One region of the Sphingomonas sp. SAFR-052 genome, then DNA from elsewhere that is predicted to be linked to it. Evidence: riboswitches for the same ligand, from Rfam matches in the RefSeq annotation. Region 1 holds a riboswitch; the other holds the start of a gene.
What was found. Region 1 has a riboswitch for cobalamin ahead of ACTHQV_RS05185 (TonB-dependent receptor plug domain-containing protein). Riboswitches for the same ligand answer to the same signal wherever they lie in the genome.
Positions count from the first base shown of each region.

Region 2: it holds a riboswitch for cobalamin, as region 1 does, so the genes downstream of both, ACTHQV_RS07870 (putative oxygenase MesX) here and ACTHQV_RS05185 (TonB-dependent receptor plug domain-containing protein) in region 1, are expected to answer to the same signal.

Region 1 covers NZ_JBQCMO010000002.1:437,065-444,976, forward strand. The annotation lists gene ACTHQV_RS05170 (hypothetical protein) at 1-439, opposite strand, end outside; gene ACTHQV_RS05175 (NmrA family NAD(P)-binding protein) at 503-1,429, shown strand; gene cobU (bifunctional adenosylcobinamide kinase/adenosylcobinamide-phosphate guanylyltransferase) at 1,499-2,047, opposite strand; cobalamin riboswitch at 2,073-2,273, shown strand; gene ACTHQV_RS05185 (TonB-dependent receptor plug domain-containing protein) at 2,413-4,341, shown strand; gene ACTHQV_RS05190 (aminotransferase class I/II-fold pyridoxal phosphate-dependent enzyme) at 4,341-5,300, shown strand; gene cobO (cob(I)yrinic acid a,c-diamide adenosyltransferase) at 5,297-5,908, shown strand; gene ACTHQV_RS05200 (ABC transporter substrate-binding protein) at 5,905-6,711, shown strand; gene ACTHQV_RS05205 (FecCD family ABC transporter permease) at 6,708-7,670, shown strand; gene ACTHQV_RS05210 (ABC transporter ATP-binding protein) at 7,667-7,912, shown strand, end outside.
Region 2 covers NZ_JBQCMO010000003.1:426,432-434,343, forward strand. The annotation lists gene ACTHQV_RS07850 (YbhB/YbcL family Raf kinase inhibitor-like protein) at 1-1,362, shown strand, start outside; gene ACTHQV_RS07855 (c-type cytochrome) at 1,421-2,677, shown strand; gene ACTHQV_RS07860 ((2Fe-2S)-binding protein) at 2,674-3,165, shown strand; gene ACTHQV_RS07865 (molybdopterin cofactor-binding domain-containing protein) at 3,162-5,375, shown strand; cobalamin riboswitch at 5,592-5,812, shown strand; gene ACTHQV_RS07870 (putative oxygenase MesX) at 5,939-6,922, shown strand; gene ACTHQV_RS07875 (methionine synthase) at 6,950-7,912, shown strand, end outside.

The DNA of each region.
Region 1 (7,912 bases):
CGAAGTCGCCGTTCAGCGGATGGGCGACGATCTGCGCCCATGACGTGCGATCGGCCAGTGCCGCAGCTTCGGCGGGCGTCCCGTCGAGCAGGATGATGGCGTGGGGGAAGGCGGGACGCAGGTCGGTGAGCATCGCTGCGATCGAGTCGGCCTCGCTGGCGCGGGCGATCATGCCGAGGGTGACGCCGTGCGGGCGGGGCCTAGCGGGCTCGCCGTCGACCAGCCCCAGCGCCCATGCCGCGTTGCGCCGGGCATGAGGGGCGAGCGCGAAGCCGCGTTCGGGCGACCGTCCCTGCAAATGATCGCCGATCGCGGCGCGCAGCCGATCGGGGTCGAAGGCGAGATCGACGACCGCCAGCCCGCAATGGGTGCATTCGGGCAACGCGCGGTCGTGCCAATTGGCGTTGCCGCAGATCGGACAGCGTGGTCCCTGTTTCATCCTGCCCCCCCTTGCGTTGCCGCGACGGGGAACGCACGACACCCCCGACGGTTCGGAGGATTGATGCGGGAAACGACCAACGAGACGATCATCGTCGCAGGGGCGACCGGCGATCTGGGCGGCCGGATCGCGAAGGCGGCGGTGGCGCGCGGGGCGAAGGTGCGGGCGCTGGTCCGGCCGGGCACCGCGCCCGATCGGATCGCGGCGCTGGAGATGATCGGGGCCGATCCGCATCCGGTCGATTTCGGTGATGCACAGGCGCTGGCCCATGCCTGTCGCGGGGTGGGGTGCGTGGTATCGGCGCTCAACGGGCTGGGCGATACGATCCTCGACGCGCAGACGCGGCTGCTCGACGCGGCGCTGGGCGGCGGGGCGGCGCGGTTCATTCCGTCGGATTTCTCGATCGACTATCGCGCGCTGCCGACCGGCACCAACCGCAATTTCGACCTGCGCCGCGCGTTCCGCACCCGGATCGACACCGCGCCGATCATGGCGACCTCGATCTTCAACGGCGCCTTTGCCGACATGCTGAACGGACAGATGCCGCTGATCCAGCGGCGGGTGCGGCGCGTGCTCTATTGGGGTGATGCGGACGTGACGTTCGCGCTGACGACCAAGGACGATGTCGCCGCCTATACCGCCGCCGCCGCGCTCGATCCCGCCGCGCCGCGCGACCTGCATATCGCGGGGGCACAGGTTAGCGCGCGCGATCTGGCGGCGTTGATGGGGGAGGTGACCGGCAAGCCCTACGGCCTGCTGCGCGCCGGGTCGCAGGGGTCGCTGGCGCGGATGATCGGGGTCACGCGCCGGCTGTTCCCCGCGCGGGATCAGGTGTTTCCGGCGTGGCAGGGCATGCAGTATCTGCACAACATGTTCGATGGTCGCGCGCCGAGTGCACCGGTGGATAACGCGCGGTATGGCGTGGACTGGACCCCGTTGCGCGAGGTGGTGGCGGCGGGTTCTACGAAGGATGCCGTTCGTCCTGAGTAGCTGTTGAGCCTGTCCAAACAGCGTGTCGAAGGACCGCGCCAAGTGCTTCGATACGAGCCTTCGACAAGCTCAGTCTCTACTCAGCACGAACGGTTGGAGCGGTGGAACTGGCTCGAACCGCTCGAGTGGCAGCACCATGCCCGCCACCACGAACCAGCAGCGATCGACCCGCGCCGCCACCGCCTGATTGAGCCGACCCGCCGCGTCGCGAAACCGGCGGCCGAGCGGGTGGTCGGGGACGATGCCCATGCCGACCTCGTTGCTAACCAGCAGCACCGGATGTCGCGCCCCGCCGATCACGGCGAGCAGGTCGGCGGTGTGGCGGTCGATGTCATGGTCGCCTAGCATCAGGTTCGACAGCCACAGCGTCAGGCAATCGACCAGCATCGGTCCCGTCGCGGCGCCGATCGCCGCCGCCAGATCGACCGGACATTCGACCGTGTGCCAGCCGGGTCCGCGATCGGCGCGGTGGCGGGCGATGCGGTCGGTCATCTCCGTGTCCCACGCTTCCGCCGTCGCGAGATAGGTCCAGGGTCCGGCCAGCGCCTCGCACGCCTGCTGCGCCAGCCGGCTCTTGCCCGAGCGTGCCCCGCCCACGAACAGGGTTGTCGTCGCCATCTTGTCCTGTGCCCCGATGCGCTCTAAGGGCGCGGATGCGACAGGTTCCCAGAAATGGGATGAAAAGGGAACCCGGAAGCGCGTCGTGAACGCGTCATCCGGGGCTGCCCCCGCAACTGTGACCGGCGAGCCTTGCTCCCCCGCGCGCCACTGGACATCCGTCCGGGAAGGCCGGGCAAGGCGACGACCCGGGAGCCAGGAGACCTGCCCGTCGCGGTTGTCCTTCGCGCGGACGGGGTGTGCCGGGTGATCGAGGGTTTCCTCGCGTGACGACGTCGTTTGGGGGTCGTGCGCGTGCAGGGAACAGCCTGTTCCGGCGCCCGCGCCGCGCGTCCCCTTGTTTGATGCCAAGGGGGATTACCCGAATGAAGACCCGTTTCCTGTTGCTGCCCTGCCTGTTGGCGGCAACCCCAAGCTTTGCGCAGAGCGCGCAGTCGTCCGCCGGACTCGAAGCCGTGGTGCAGGGTGACGACGAGATCGTCGTCACCGCGAATCGCGAGGCACGGCCGGTCGATACCGTCGGGCAGGCGGTGACCGTCATCGACCTCGCCACCATCGAACAGCGGCAGGCGGTGGTCGTGTCCGACCTGCTGCGCCAGACGCCGGGCGTCACCGTCACCCGCAACGGCGGCATCGGCACGTCAACCAGCGTCAACATCCGCGGCGCCGACAGCGACCAGACCGTGGCGCTGATCGACGGCGTCAAGCTGAACGATCCGTCGTCGCCGGGCGGCGGGTTCAATTTCGGCAATCTGCTGGTCGGCAACATCGCCCGCATCGAAGTGCTGCGTGGCGCACAGTCGGTGCTGTGGGGCAGCCAGGCGATCGGCGGCGTCGTCAACCTCATCACCCGCCAGCCGACCGACGACCTGTCGATCAATGTGCGCGGCGAAGGCGGTTCGTTCGGCACCGGACAGGGGTTCGCCAACATCTCGGGCAAGGCCGGGCCGGTATCGGCCAGCATCGGCGGCGGGTTCCTGACCACCGACGGCATTTCGGCTTATGCGCCGGGGCGTGAGGCCGATGGCTATCGCAACTATGGCGCGAACGGCAGCGTGTCGGTGGCGTTGGCAGACGGCGTGTCGGTCGATGTGCGCGGTTTCTATTCGAACGGGCGGACCGAGATCGACGGCTTTCCCGCCCCGACCTTCAGCTTCGGCGATACCCGGGAATATGGCGATGCCGAGCAATGGACCGGCTATACCGGGCTGAACGCCGCGCTGTTCGACGGGCGGTTCCGCAACCGCATCGGCTATGCCCATACGTCGAGCAACCGCACCAACACCGATCCCGATAGCATTCCGACCGAGACCTTCCGCGGCAAAGGGCGCAACGACCGGTTCGACTATCAGGGATCGTTCGACGTGACCGACGCGGTGTTCGCGACGTTCGGCGTCGAGCGGGAAGTGTCGCGCTTCACCACCTCCAGCTATGGCGGTGCGCCGACCACCGGTCGCGCCCGCCTGTTCGGCGTCTATGGCCAGCTGGCGGTGACGCCGATCGAGAATCTGACGCTGACCGGCGGCGTGCGTCACGACGACCATAATGTGTTCGGCGGGGCGACGGTGTTTGCCGGCAGCGGCGTGTGGTCGCCGAACCGCGGCAACACGCTGCTGCGCGCCAGCTATTCGGAAGGGTTCAAGGCACCGACCCTGTACCAGTTGCAGAGCGAATATGGGAATGCGCTGCTGACCCCCGAACGTTCGCAGGGCTGGGACGCGGGCATCACCCAGCGCGGGCTGAACGGCGCGGTCGAGGCGAGCGCGACGTGGTTCGATCGTACGTCGAAGGACCTGATCGCGTTCGTGTCGTGCTTCGGCGTGACCACCGGCGTCTGTGTCGGCAAGCCGAACGGCACCTATGACAATATCGCCCGTGCCGAGGCGAAGGGGCTGGAATTCGCGCTGAAGCTGCGTCCGGTGGAGGCGTTCACTGTCGCTGCCGCCTATACGTGGCTGGATGCCGAGAACCGGTCGGCAGGCACCGCCAATTTTGGCCGCAAGCTGGCGCGGCGGCCGGCCGACAGCCTGACGGTCAATGCCGACTATCGCTGGGCCTTCGGTCTTGGCGTCGGCGCGACGGTCACCATGATCGGCGACAGTTTCGACAATGCGTCGAATACGCGGCGGCTGGACGGCTATGTCCTGACCGATCTGCGCGCGTCGTTCCCGGTTACCGAGCGGGTCGAAGTCTATGGCCGCGTCGAGAATCTGTTCGACGAACGCTATCAGACGATCTTCCAGTACGGGACGCCGGGGCGCGCTGCCTATGGCGGCGTACGGCTCAGCTACTGATGCTCGATCTCGCCGAATTCTATGCGCATGGCGGCCGGGTGGCTGCCGCGGCGCGTGCGTTCGGCGGGGACGACTGGATCGACCTGTCGACCGGCATCGCGCCATGGCCCTATCCGCATGGCGCGATCGATCCCGGTTATGACCGTCTGCCCGAACCGGGCGAGCTGGCCGCGCTGGAAGCGGCGGCGGCGCGAGCGTTCGGCGTCGCCGATCCGGCGCGGGTGATCGCGGTGCCGGGCACCGACCTGGCGCTGCGGTTGCTGGCGGTAATCCTGAACGCCGAACGGCCGGCGGTGGTGTGGCCGGGCTATACCGGCCACGTCGCGGCATGGCCCGAGGCACGCGCCGTCGCGGCGCTCGCCGATCCGGGCGATGCCGATCTGCTGGTGCTGTCCAGTCCCGCCAATCCCGACGGCGTCGTCACGCCGAGCGAACGGCTGATCGCGCTGACGCAACACCGGACGGTGGTGGTCGACGAAGCCTATGCCGACCCCGCACCCGGGCTGTGCGCTCGGGCGTCGGACCGGCTGATCGTGCTCCGGTCCTTCGGGAAATTCCATGGCCTGCCCGGATTGCGGCTGGGTTTCGTGATCGCGGGCGGCGGGGTGACGGCGGCGCTGCGCCAGTTGCTCGGCGACTGGCCGGTGTCGAGTGCTGCGATACGGATCGGGGCGGCGGCCTATGCCGATCGCGCCTTCGCTGCGGACCAGGCGGGGCGGATCGACACGATCGGAGCGCTGCTCGACCGCGCGCTGGCGGGGTGGCAGATGATCGGTCATGCCCCGCTGTTCCGGCTGATCGAGGCCGGTGACGCGCATGCGCTGTTCCGTCATCTGTGCCGCCATGCCATCCTGACCCGGCCGTTCGCGGACCGGCGCGAACGGTTGCGGATCGGCTTGCCCCTCGACGGGACCGCGCTGTCCCGCCTGACCACCGCCCTTGCGGAGTATCATCGATGACCGAGACGCCCGACGATTATGCCAAGCACAATGCGCGGATGCAGCGCATGGCGGTGGCGCGCGAAAAGATGCAGGCGCGCCGCACGCTCGAACGCGGGCTGCTGATCGTCCATACCGGCAATGGCAAGGGCAAGTCGTCGAGCGCGTTCGGCATGGCGATCCGCAGCATCGGCTGGGGGATGAAGGTTGCGATTCTGCAATATGTGAAGGGCAAGTGGGAGACGGGCGAACGCAACTTCTTCGACGCGCATCCCGACCTCGCCAGCTTCGAGGTGATGGGCGAAGGCTTCACCTGGGACACGCAGGACCGGGCGAAGGACATCGCCGCCGCCCGCGCCGCATGGGAACGATCGAAGGAGATGATCCTCGACCCCGCGATCGACTTCGTGATCCTCGACGAATTGAATATCGTCCTCCGCAACGACACCCTCCCCATCGCCGAGATCGTCGATTTCCTTAAAGGCAGGCCGCTGACCAAGCATATCTGCATCACCGGGCGCAACGCGAAGGAAGAACTGTTGATGCTGGCCGATCTGGTCACCGAATTCGGCGAGGTGAAACACCCCTATCATGCCGGGTTCAAGGCGCAGAAGGGCGTCGAATATTGATCCGTCCCCTCAGTCTGTTGCTGGCCGCGCCGGCGTTGGTGTCGGCCGCGCCGCGGCTGCCACGGGTGGTATCGATCAACCCATGCGTCGATGCGGTGCTGGCCCGCGTCGCCGATCCGGCGCAGATCGTCGGCATCAGCCATTATTCGCAGGACATCCGCGCGACGTCGGTGCCGCTGAGTTGGTCGAACCGGTTCAAGGCGACCTCGGGCACCGCCGAGGAGGTAGTGGCGCTGCGCCCCGATATCGTGCTGGCCGGGCCTCATGTCGAACCGGCGACGATCGCCGCGCTGAAGCGGCTGAAGATCGCGCTGGTGCAGTATCCGGTGGCGGAATCGGTGCCCGAAAGCATCGATCAGGTCCGCGCGATCGCCACTGCGACCGGCCATGCCGCACGGGGCGAAGCGCTGGCGGCACGGATCGCGGCGGCGGCGACCCCGGCGCGGGTGGCGCCGGTCGGGGCGCTGGTGTGGCAGGGGGGCGGGCTGGTGCCGGGATCGGGTACGCTGACCGACGACCTGCTCAAGCGCGCGGGTTTTCGTAACATGAGCGCGACATATGGCCTCAAGCAATGGGACGTCCTGCCGCTCGAATATCTGGTCGCCGATCCGCCGCGCGTGCTGTTGTCGACCGCGCCGGAGGGGGTGCAGGACGACCGCATGACCGGGCATCCGGCGGTGCGGCGGCTGGCGAAGCATATCACTGTCGCCCCTTATCCGACGCGGTTGATGAATTGCGGCGGGCCGACGATCATCGCGGCGATGGCCCGCTTGCGGCAGGTGCGCGCGCAGGTGGCGTCATGAAGCGGTTGACCATCGGCCTGATCGTCCTGCTGCTGATCGCCGCCGCGCTGTCGGTCGCGGCGGGCAAGGTGTGGGTGCCGCTCGACGCATGGACCGCCGACGATCCGCGATCGATCATCCTCATCGAACTGCGGCTGCCGCGCACCGTACTGGCGCTGCTCGTGGGCGCCGCGCTCGGCCTGTCGGGGGCGGTGATGCAAGGCTATCTGCGCAATCCGCTGGCCGATCCGGGGCTGTTCGGCGTGTCGTCGGGCGCGGCGTTCGGTGCGGTCGTGGCACTGTATTTTGGCTATGCCGCGCAGATGTGGCTGCTGCCGGGCTTCGCATTGGTCGGGGCGGGGGTGACGATGGCGTTGCTGGCGCTGATCGCCGGGCGTTCAGGCAGCCTGATCCTGTTCACGCTTGCCGGCATGATCCTGACCAGCATCACCGGATCGCTGACCGCGCTCGCCATCAGCCTTGCCCCGACGCCGTTCGTGTCGTCGCAGATCGTGACGTGGCTGATGGGTGCGCTGACCGATCGCAGCTGGGACGATGTGACGGTCGCCGCACCGCTGATCGTCGCCGGTATGGGCGTGCTGGCGATGACCGCGCGATCGCTCGACGCGCTGACGCTGGGTGAGGCGGCGGCGCGGTCGATGGGGGTCGATCCGGCGCGGCTGCAGCGCCTGGTCATCGCCGGCATCGCGCTGACGGTCGGGGCGTCGGTGGCGTCGGCGGGGATGATCGGGTTCGTCGGGCTGATCGTGCCGCACATGGTCCGGCCCTTTGCCGGCAACCGGCCCTCGGCGATCCTGCTGCCCTCGGCGCTGGCCGGCGCGGTGCTGCTGACCCTTGCCGACAGCCTCGTGCGCCTCGCCCCGACCGTCAGCGAATTGCGGCTGGGCATCGCCATGTCGATGCTGGGCGGACCGTTCTTCCTCTATCTGCTGATCGCGATGCGGCGGAGGCTGGCATGACCGATCTAGTGGCCGATGCGATCGCGCTGACGCTATGCGGGCGGCGCGTGCTCGACGACGTGTCGTTCGCGTTCCGGCGGGGGCGGGTGACCGCGCTGTTGGGGGCGAATGGTGCGGGGAAGTCGAGCCTGCTCGCCTGCCTCGCCGCATTGCGCCGACCCGATAGCGGCGCGGCGCGACTGGGCGGCGAGGATGTGCAGGCGATCGACCGACGCGCACGCGCACGCGCGATCGGGCTGCTG
Region 2 (7,912 bases), on a different contig from region 1:
GACGGCGGCATCGGCCGCGTCGAAACGCTGATCGACGACCTGCCCGACGCCGGGCAGCATCTCAACCGCACGCTGGCGGTCGGCCCGGACAAGATGCTCTATATCAGCGCTGGATCGACCTGTAACGCGTGCGACGAATCCAGTCAGGAGAACGCGACACTGATCCGTGCCAGCCTTGACGGTAAGACACGGCGGGTCTGGGCGTCGGGCCTGCGCAACACGATCGGGTTCGGATGGCACCCGCGAACCGGAGAACTATGGGGATGGGACCAGGGGATCGACTGGCTTGGCAACGACCTCCAGCGTGAAGAGGTCAACAAGATCGAGCGTGGGAAGCGCTATGGCTGGCCCTATGTCTTCGAGGACGGCAAACGGAACCCGCAGGACGAGCCGCCCGGCGGGCTCACTGCCGCGCAATGGGCCGCGGCATCGACCAATCCGGTACTGATGCATGTCGCCCATTCGGCGGGTATGCAGATGGCCTTCCATCCGGGCGGTGGTTTCGGCCCGGACGTGGCTGGTGACGCCTTCGTCGCGCTGCGCGGCAGCTGGAACCGCAAGCCCGCGTCCGGCTATGAACTGGCACGCATTCGCTTCGATGCGAACGGTCAGGCGACCCTCGTCGAAACTTTCCTCAGCGGGTTCATGAGCCGCGACGGTACCGGCCAATATGGTCGGCCATGCGGCGTGGCGGTGATGCGCGACGGTTCGATCCTGCTGTCCGACGACGCCAACGGCGTGATCTATCGTATCACCTATGATGGCGCGACCGGGCAGGCCGCACCGCTTACCCCGCCGCCTGGCCCGATGCTGGAGCAGGCGGCGCGCGGCAACAACGTCCCGCTGGCGCTTACGCGTCCGGAGACACGGGCAACCAGCGCGGCGAGGTTCAAGGTCGGCGCGGGGGGCTTCAACGCCAATGGCGCGATCCCGCGCGAGCACAGCGAGTACGGTTTGGGCATTTCGCCCGCGCTCAACTGGTCCGAGGTTCCCAACGCAGTCTCCTACGCAATCGTGGCCGAGGACCCCGACGGTTCGGCAAAGCCGGTCGTCCACTGGGTCGCCTGGAACGTGCCCGCGGGTACCACCCGCCTGCCCGAGGGATTGCAGGAACGCGACCGCCTTAGCGGCGGGCCGCTGGAAGGCATCATGCAGGGTGCGAGCGGTCGTGGTACCGTGGGTTGGTACGGCCCGCGGCCGCCCAAGGGAGACAAGCCGCATCACTATCATTTTCAGGTGCTAGCGCTTGACCGCAACCTCGACCTGCCGCTCGGTGCGACACGGGACCAGCTCCTTGCCGCCGCAGCCGGGCATGTGATCGCGACCGGCGAACTACTCGGCACATACGCTGAGCCGAAGTGAGCCGCGCCAATCACAGTCTCGCGCTGTGACGCGAGGCCGACTTCTAAAAGTCGCTGGTGTGGCGCTTGCGTTCGCGGTGGCGGCGTTCGTGCTTTTGCTCGCCGTCGCCCATCGCCCCGCGATCGCACCTATTGCCCGTCCCGATCCCCGGTCGTTTGACCGGACGCTGGTTGCGCGGGGTACCAACCTCGCGCGGATCGGCAACTGCGTGAGCTGTCACCAGACCGGGGCCGGCCGCCCCTATTCCGGTGGCTACCCGGTGAAGACGCCGTTTGGCACCATCTACGGCAGCAACATCACGCCCGATCCGGACACCGGCATCGGCCTATGGTCCCGTGCCGCCTTCGCACGGGCGATGCGGGAGGGCGTCGGTCGCGACGGCAGCCACCTGTATCCCGCCTTTCCCTACACCCACTATGCAGGTGTAACCGATGGCGACGTGGATGCGCTCTACGCCTTCCTAATGACCCGCCCGGCGGTATCGGCGACGCCCCCTGCCAACGACCTGCTTCCGCCGCTGGGCTTCCGTCCCCTGCTGGCGGGGTGGAAACTGCTGTTCTTCCGACCGGCCCCCGTCCGCGCCGATCGTTCGCAATCGGCCGAGTGGAACCGGGGCCGCTACCTTGGCGAGACGCTGGCACACTGCTCCGCCTGCCATAGTCCGCGCGGGCTGCTGCAACAGGAGAAGCATGGATCGGCGACATATGACGGAGGATGGTCGGGCGGATGGTATGCGCCGCCGATCAACGCCCACTCGCCCGCCGTCCGCGAGTGGACGCCCGAGCGGCTTGAGACCTATTTCCGCACCGGTCTGAGCCGGCACCACGCGGCGGCGGCGGGCCCGATGGGCCCCGTGACCTATAACCTTGCCCGGGCGGATCCAGCGGACGTGCGGGCACTTGCGCGCTATTACACCTGGTGGATGCGCGACGCCCCGGCGGCAAGGATCGAACCGCCGCTGCCGGATCGCCGCGCGCTTGCGCAGCGACAGTTTCCCATCGGCGCCCGGCTTTACGAAGGGGCTTGCGCGGCCTGCCATGAGCCGGGCGCACCGATGGTCGTTTCAGGCCGCCCGGTGCTGCCGCTCGGCACGCCACTCCATGAGGACAATCCGCGCGATACCATCCAGATCATTCTGCAGGGGCTGCGCCCGCCTGTCGAGGCGAGCGGCCCCTACATGCCCGCCTATGCCGATGCATTGACCGACCGGCAGATCGCCGAAATCGTCGGGTATCTGAAGGCACGGCATGGCTCCGGACCACCTTGGAACGAGCTCGAGAAGGAAGTGGCCAAAGCGCGGGAGGAGGGCCAGTGATTGAATTCAACGTTAACGGCGGTGTAGCCCGAGCGGACGTCGACCCCGCAACCCCGCTTCTCTACGTCCTGCGCGATGACCTGGGTCTGCACGCCGCGAAGTTCGGTTGCGGCCTTGGCCAATGCGGCTCGTGCACCGTTCTCATCGACGACCGCCCGGTGTTCTCATGCCTCCTTCCTGTCGGCTCGATCGGCGACCGCACCGTGACGACCGTCGAAGGGCTCGGCACCGCCGAAGCGCCGGGGGACGTTCAACGCGCGTTCCTCCACGAGCAGGCGGGACAATGCGGATACTGCATCCCGGGCATGATCGCCCGTGCCGAGGGACTGCTGCGACGTACGACGACCCCAACCGAGGACGAAATGCGGTCCGCCATGGCACCTTCGCTGTGCCGGTGCGGCACCCATATGCGCATCCTGCGCGCGGTTCGCCGGGCGGCTGTGGCGCGCGGTGGCGGGGTCGTCGACCCTGCGGAACCTGTCGCATGACCCCGTCGCGTCGCGAGGTGCTCGGCGGACTGCTAGTCGCCTTCGCGCTGGCGCCTGCTGTGCACGCGCAGACGGGCGGTGGCGAGGGCAGCGGCGGACCACCGACGGTCGCGCCGGACCTGCCGGGCACGCTCGCCAAGTTCCCCGATCTCGACGCCTGGATCCATATCGCACCCGACGGCCGCGTCACCGTATTCACCGGCAAGGCAGAGCTCGGCACCGGTATCAAAACCGCCATCGCGCAGCTCGCCGCCGACGAACTCGACGTCGCTTTCGATCGCATCGACCTCATCACCGCCGACACGGGGCTGACCCCGAACGAGGGCGTGACTGCCGGCAGCCAGACGTTGGAGCAGAGCGGTACCGCCGTCGCCAACGCCGCCGCCAATGTCCGCCTGCTCCTTGCCGAAGCGGCCGCGGCGCGCTGGGGCGTGGCTGTTACCGCCCTGTTCACGCGCGATGGCGCGGTGCTGGACGGCAAGGGCCGGAGCGCGAGCTATGCCGACCTCGCCGCCACGACTTCGCTCGCCGTGCGCGCACGTCCGGACGTGCCGCGCAAGCGTCAAGAGGCCCGCCGACTGATCGGACGCCCGGTACCGCGCGTCGACCTACCCGCGAAGCTCACCGGGCTCCCGGTCTATGTCCACGACCTGCGGCTACCCGGCATGATTCACGCGCGCATGCTACGTGGGCCAAGCTCGGGCACCAAGGGGCGCTTCGACCTGTCGGCAATTGCGAGGCTGCCCGGCGTCGATCGGATCGTGCGCCGCGGCAGCTTCGCCGCGATCGTCGGACCGCGTGAGTGGCCGCTGGAACGCGCGCTGCACATGGCGGCACGGAGCGGTTGGGAGGCGGACGCGGGCGCGAACGCACCGGGTGCGCTGCCCGATGCACTGCTGCGGATGCGTCGTGAAAGCCAGACGATCGAGAACCGACGCGACGATCCAACCGCTAGGCCGGTGCGGCGCTTGTGGGCACGCTACGATCGCCCCTACCTCATGCACGGCGCGATCGGTCCGTCCTGTGCCGTCGCGCTGTTCGAGGACGAGCGCCTCACCGTCTGGACGCACAGCCAGGGTGTGGAGCCTCTCCGCGCATCCATCGCGGAACTCCTGGCGATGCCGCCCGAGCGCGTCCGCTGCGTCCACCGGGAAGGTGCGGGATGTTACGGTCATAACGGCGCCGACGACGTCGCTGGCGACGCCGCGCTGGTCGCCCACGCCATGCCGGGCGTGCCGGTCCGCCTGCAATGGAGCCGCGAGCAGGAGCATGGCTGGGAACCGCTCGGTCCCGCAATGATCGCGCAGCTCGATGCTGGCCTCGATGCCTCCGGCCGCATCGTCGCATGGGGCCATCAGGTCTGGAGCAACACGCACAGCACGCGGCCAACCGCGGCGGGCGATCTGCTCGCCGGCCGCGAAATGGCGCCTTCCTTCCCCCCCACGCCGCCCAAACCTATTCCGCAGCCGAACGGCGGCGGAGACCGCAACGCAATCCCGCTCTACGCCTTTCCGAACAGCCGGGTGGTCAGCCACTTCCTTCCCGACATGCCGATCCGCGTCTCCGCGCTGCGCGGGCTCGGCGCGCACTTGAACATCTTCGCGCTGGAAAGCTTCATGGATGAGCTCGCCGCCGCAGCCGGGCGTGATCCGGTTGCCTTTCGTCTTGCCCACCTCGACGATCCGCGCGCGATGGCGGTGATCCGCCGCGCGGCAGCCCGCTTCGGATGGGACGGTTATCGGCCCTCCCCAAACCGCGGACGCGGCTTCGCCTTCGCCCGCTACAAGAACCACGGTGCATACCTCGCCGTCGCTCTCGATGTCGAACGTGTGCCCGACGAAGGCCGCCTGATCGTTCATCGCGCCGTCGCCGCGGTCGACAGCGGCGAAGCCGTCAACCCCGATGGCATCCGCAACCAAGTGGAGGGCGGCATCGTCCAGTCGCTCAGTTGGAGCGCCTACGAAACGGCTGGTCATGATGGCATGCGCCGTACCGACTACGATTGGAGCACCTACCCCATCCTCCGCTTCCACGATGCGCCGCGCAGCGTCGTGGTCGACGTCGTGGATCGACCCGGCATGCCGTTCCTGGGCACGGGCGAGTGCGCGCAGGGACCGGCCGCCGCAGCGCTTGCGAACGCCCTGTGGGCGGCGGAGGGAAGGAGAATCAGGTCGTTACCCGTCGCGCGATCCGGCGCCCGCGTTCTCTGAAGCGCTACGGACGTTCAAGCCGCTCGTTTGCATTGCGAACTCCCGCCGTCCGTTCTGTACTCCAGCGGCCGCTTTCGGTTGCCCGGATCGCCCAGCCGCGTGCAGCACCCAGAATAAGAATGAACCGGTACCTTTCGGCAGCGTAAGCGGGATAGAGCCGAGGCAGCATATAAAGATATCTTTATATCTCGATTGACATTTGTCGCCCGTCGGTGTTGAACGATTGCGTCGAGGTTCCCCATCCCAGGCATGGCGATGGGGCTAAGACGGGAAGCCGGTGGTGTCCTGTGGGGCAGAGTCCGGCGCTGCCCCCGCAACTGTAAGCGGCGAGTGGCGGCTCCATTTCGTGTCACTGGGTTCCCGCAAGGAGCCTGGGAAGGCCGGAGCCACCGCGTTGACCCGTGAGCCAGGAGACCTGCCTTTCGACGCCATAACGTTCCTCGGACGGGGGTGCCTCCGGTGGATCGCGCTTGATGCGACGGTCCGTGGTCTGCTGCCTACCGGGCCTGTTCACGCCTTGCGCGCTTTCGCCTGACCTTCCGCTCGCAAAGCCTGGGTGAGTCATGACGAATAGCGGCTTCACATTCTCGATCAGCAGTATCCCGTTCGACGAGGAGTATCGTCCGGCCGACAACACGCGCGTCACCACGAACTTCGCCAACCTGGCGCGCGGCGACATCCGGCAGGAGAATTTGCGCAATACGCTGATGATGATCGACCACCGCTTCAATGCGCTGATGCACTGGGATAATCCCAGGGGTGATCGCTACTCGCTGGAGTTGAAGATCGTCTCCGCCACGCTCACGCTCGGGGACGACGCCGACGACGAAGCCTTTCCGCTGATCGAGATACTGCAAACCACCGTTACCGACCGGATCAGCGGCGAGCGTCGAAACGGCATGATCGGCAACAACTTCTCGTCGTACATCCGCGATTACGACTTCAGCGTCGTCCTGCCCGATCACCTGAAGGCCGGCGGTGGCGGCGTGCCGGACGGGTTCGGCGACCTGCACGGCAATCTATTCAAGCACTTTATCGCGTCCAGCGCCTACCGCGATCACTTCCGCAAGCCTCCGGTCATTTGCCTTAGCGTATCAAGCAAAGAGGTCTATCACCGGACCGCCAACGTGCATCCGATCCTCGGCGTCGAGTATCGCAACGATACATTCTCGCCCACCGATCAGTATTTCGCGAAGATGGGTATGAAGGTGCGCTATTTCATGCCGCCACACAGCGTCGCGCCGTTCGCCTTCTACCACATCGGCGATCTGATCAGCGACTACACCAACCTCGAACTCGCCAGCACCATCGCAACGATGGAGACGTTCCAGAAGATCTATCGTCCGGAGATCTACAACGCCAATTCCGTGGCGGCGGAGCATTATCAGCCTAGCCTGAGGTATCAGGACTATTCGCTGACCCGCATCGTCTACGATCGCGAGGAACGCAGCCGCCTCGCCGTCGAGCAGGGCAAATTCGCCGAAGCGCATTTCATCAAGCCGCACGGTGCCGCGCTTCAGCGCTGGTCCGCGACCTGTGGCCTCTGATCCCTACGATACGAAGGTATTTGCATCATGATGACACTGTTGCCGACGACGACCGCGGGCAGCCTGCCCAAGCCCACTTGGCTGGCCCAGCCTGAGACCCTGTGGTCGCCGTGGAAGCTGGAGGGCGACGAGCTGGCCGCGGGCAAGCAGGACGCGCTGCGCCTGGCGGTCGACGACCAACGGCAGGCGGGTATCGACATCCTGGGGGATGGCGAACAGACCCGCCAGCACTTCGTCACGACGTTCATCGAGCATCTCGACGGCGTCGATTTCGCGAAGCGCGAGACGGTGCGCATCCGCAACCGCTACGATGCGAGCGTGCCGACGGTCGTCGGGGCCGTATCGCGCCCGAAATCGGTCTTCGTCGACGACGCCCGTTTCCTGCGGGCGCAGACCGATCAGCCGATCAAGTGGACGCTGCCCGGGCCGATGACGATGATCGATACCCTCTACGACGCGCATTATCGGAGCCGCGAGAAGCTGGCATGGGAGTTCGCCTGCATCCTCAACGAGGAAGCCCGCGAGCTGCAAGCAGCCGGCGTCGACATCATCCAGTTCGATGAGCCGGCCTTCAACGTGTTTTTCGACGAGGCGAACGACTGGGGCATCGCTGCGCTGGAGCGCGCGGCCGAGGGGCTGACGGCCGAGACCGCCGTCCACATCTGCTACGGCTATGGTATCAAGGCCAATACCGAGTGGAAGAAAACGCTCGGCTCCGAATGGCGCCAGTATGAGGAAACCTTTCCAAACCTCCGGAAGTCGAAGATCGATATCATCTCGCTCGAATGCCGGAATTCGCGCGTGCCCATGGACATGATCGAGCTGATTCGCGGCAAGAAGGTGATGGTCGGTGCGATCGACGTCGCAACCGATGTCGTAGAAACGCCTGAACAGGTTGCCCAAACGCTGCGCGCGGCGCTTAGGTTCGTCGACGCTGACAAGCTCATTCCTGCCACCAACTGCGGCATGGCGCCACTGTCCCGTGACATA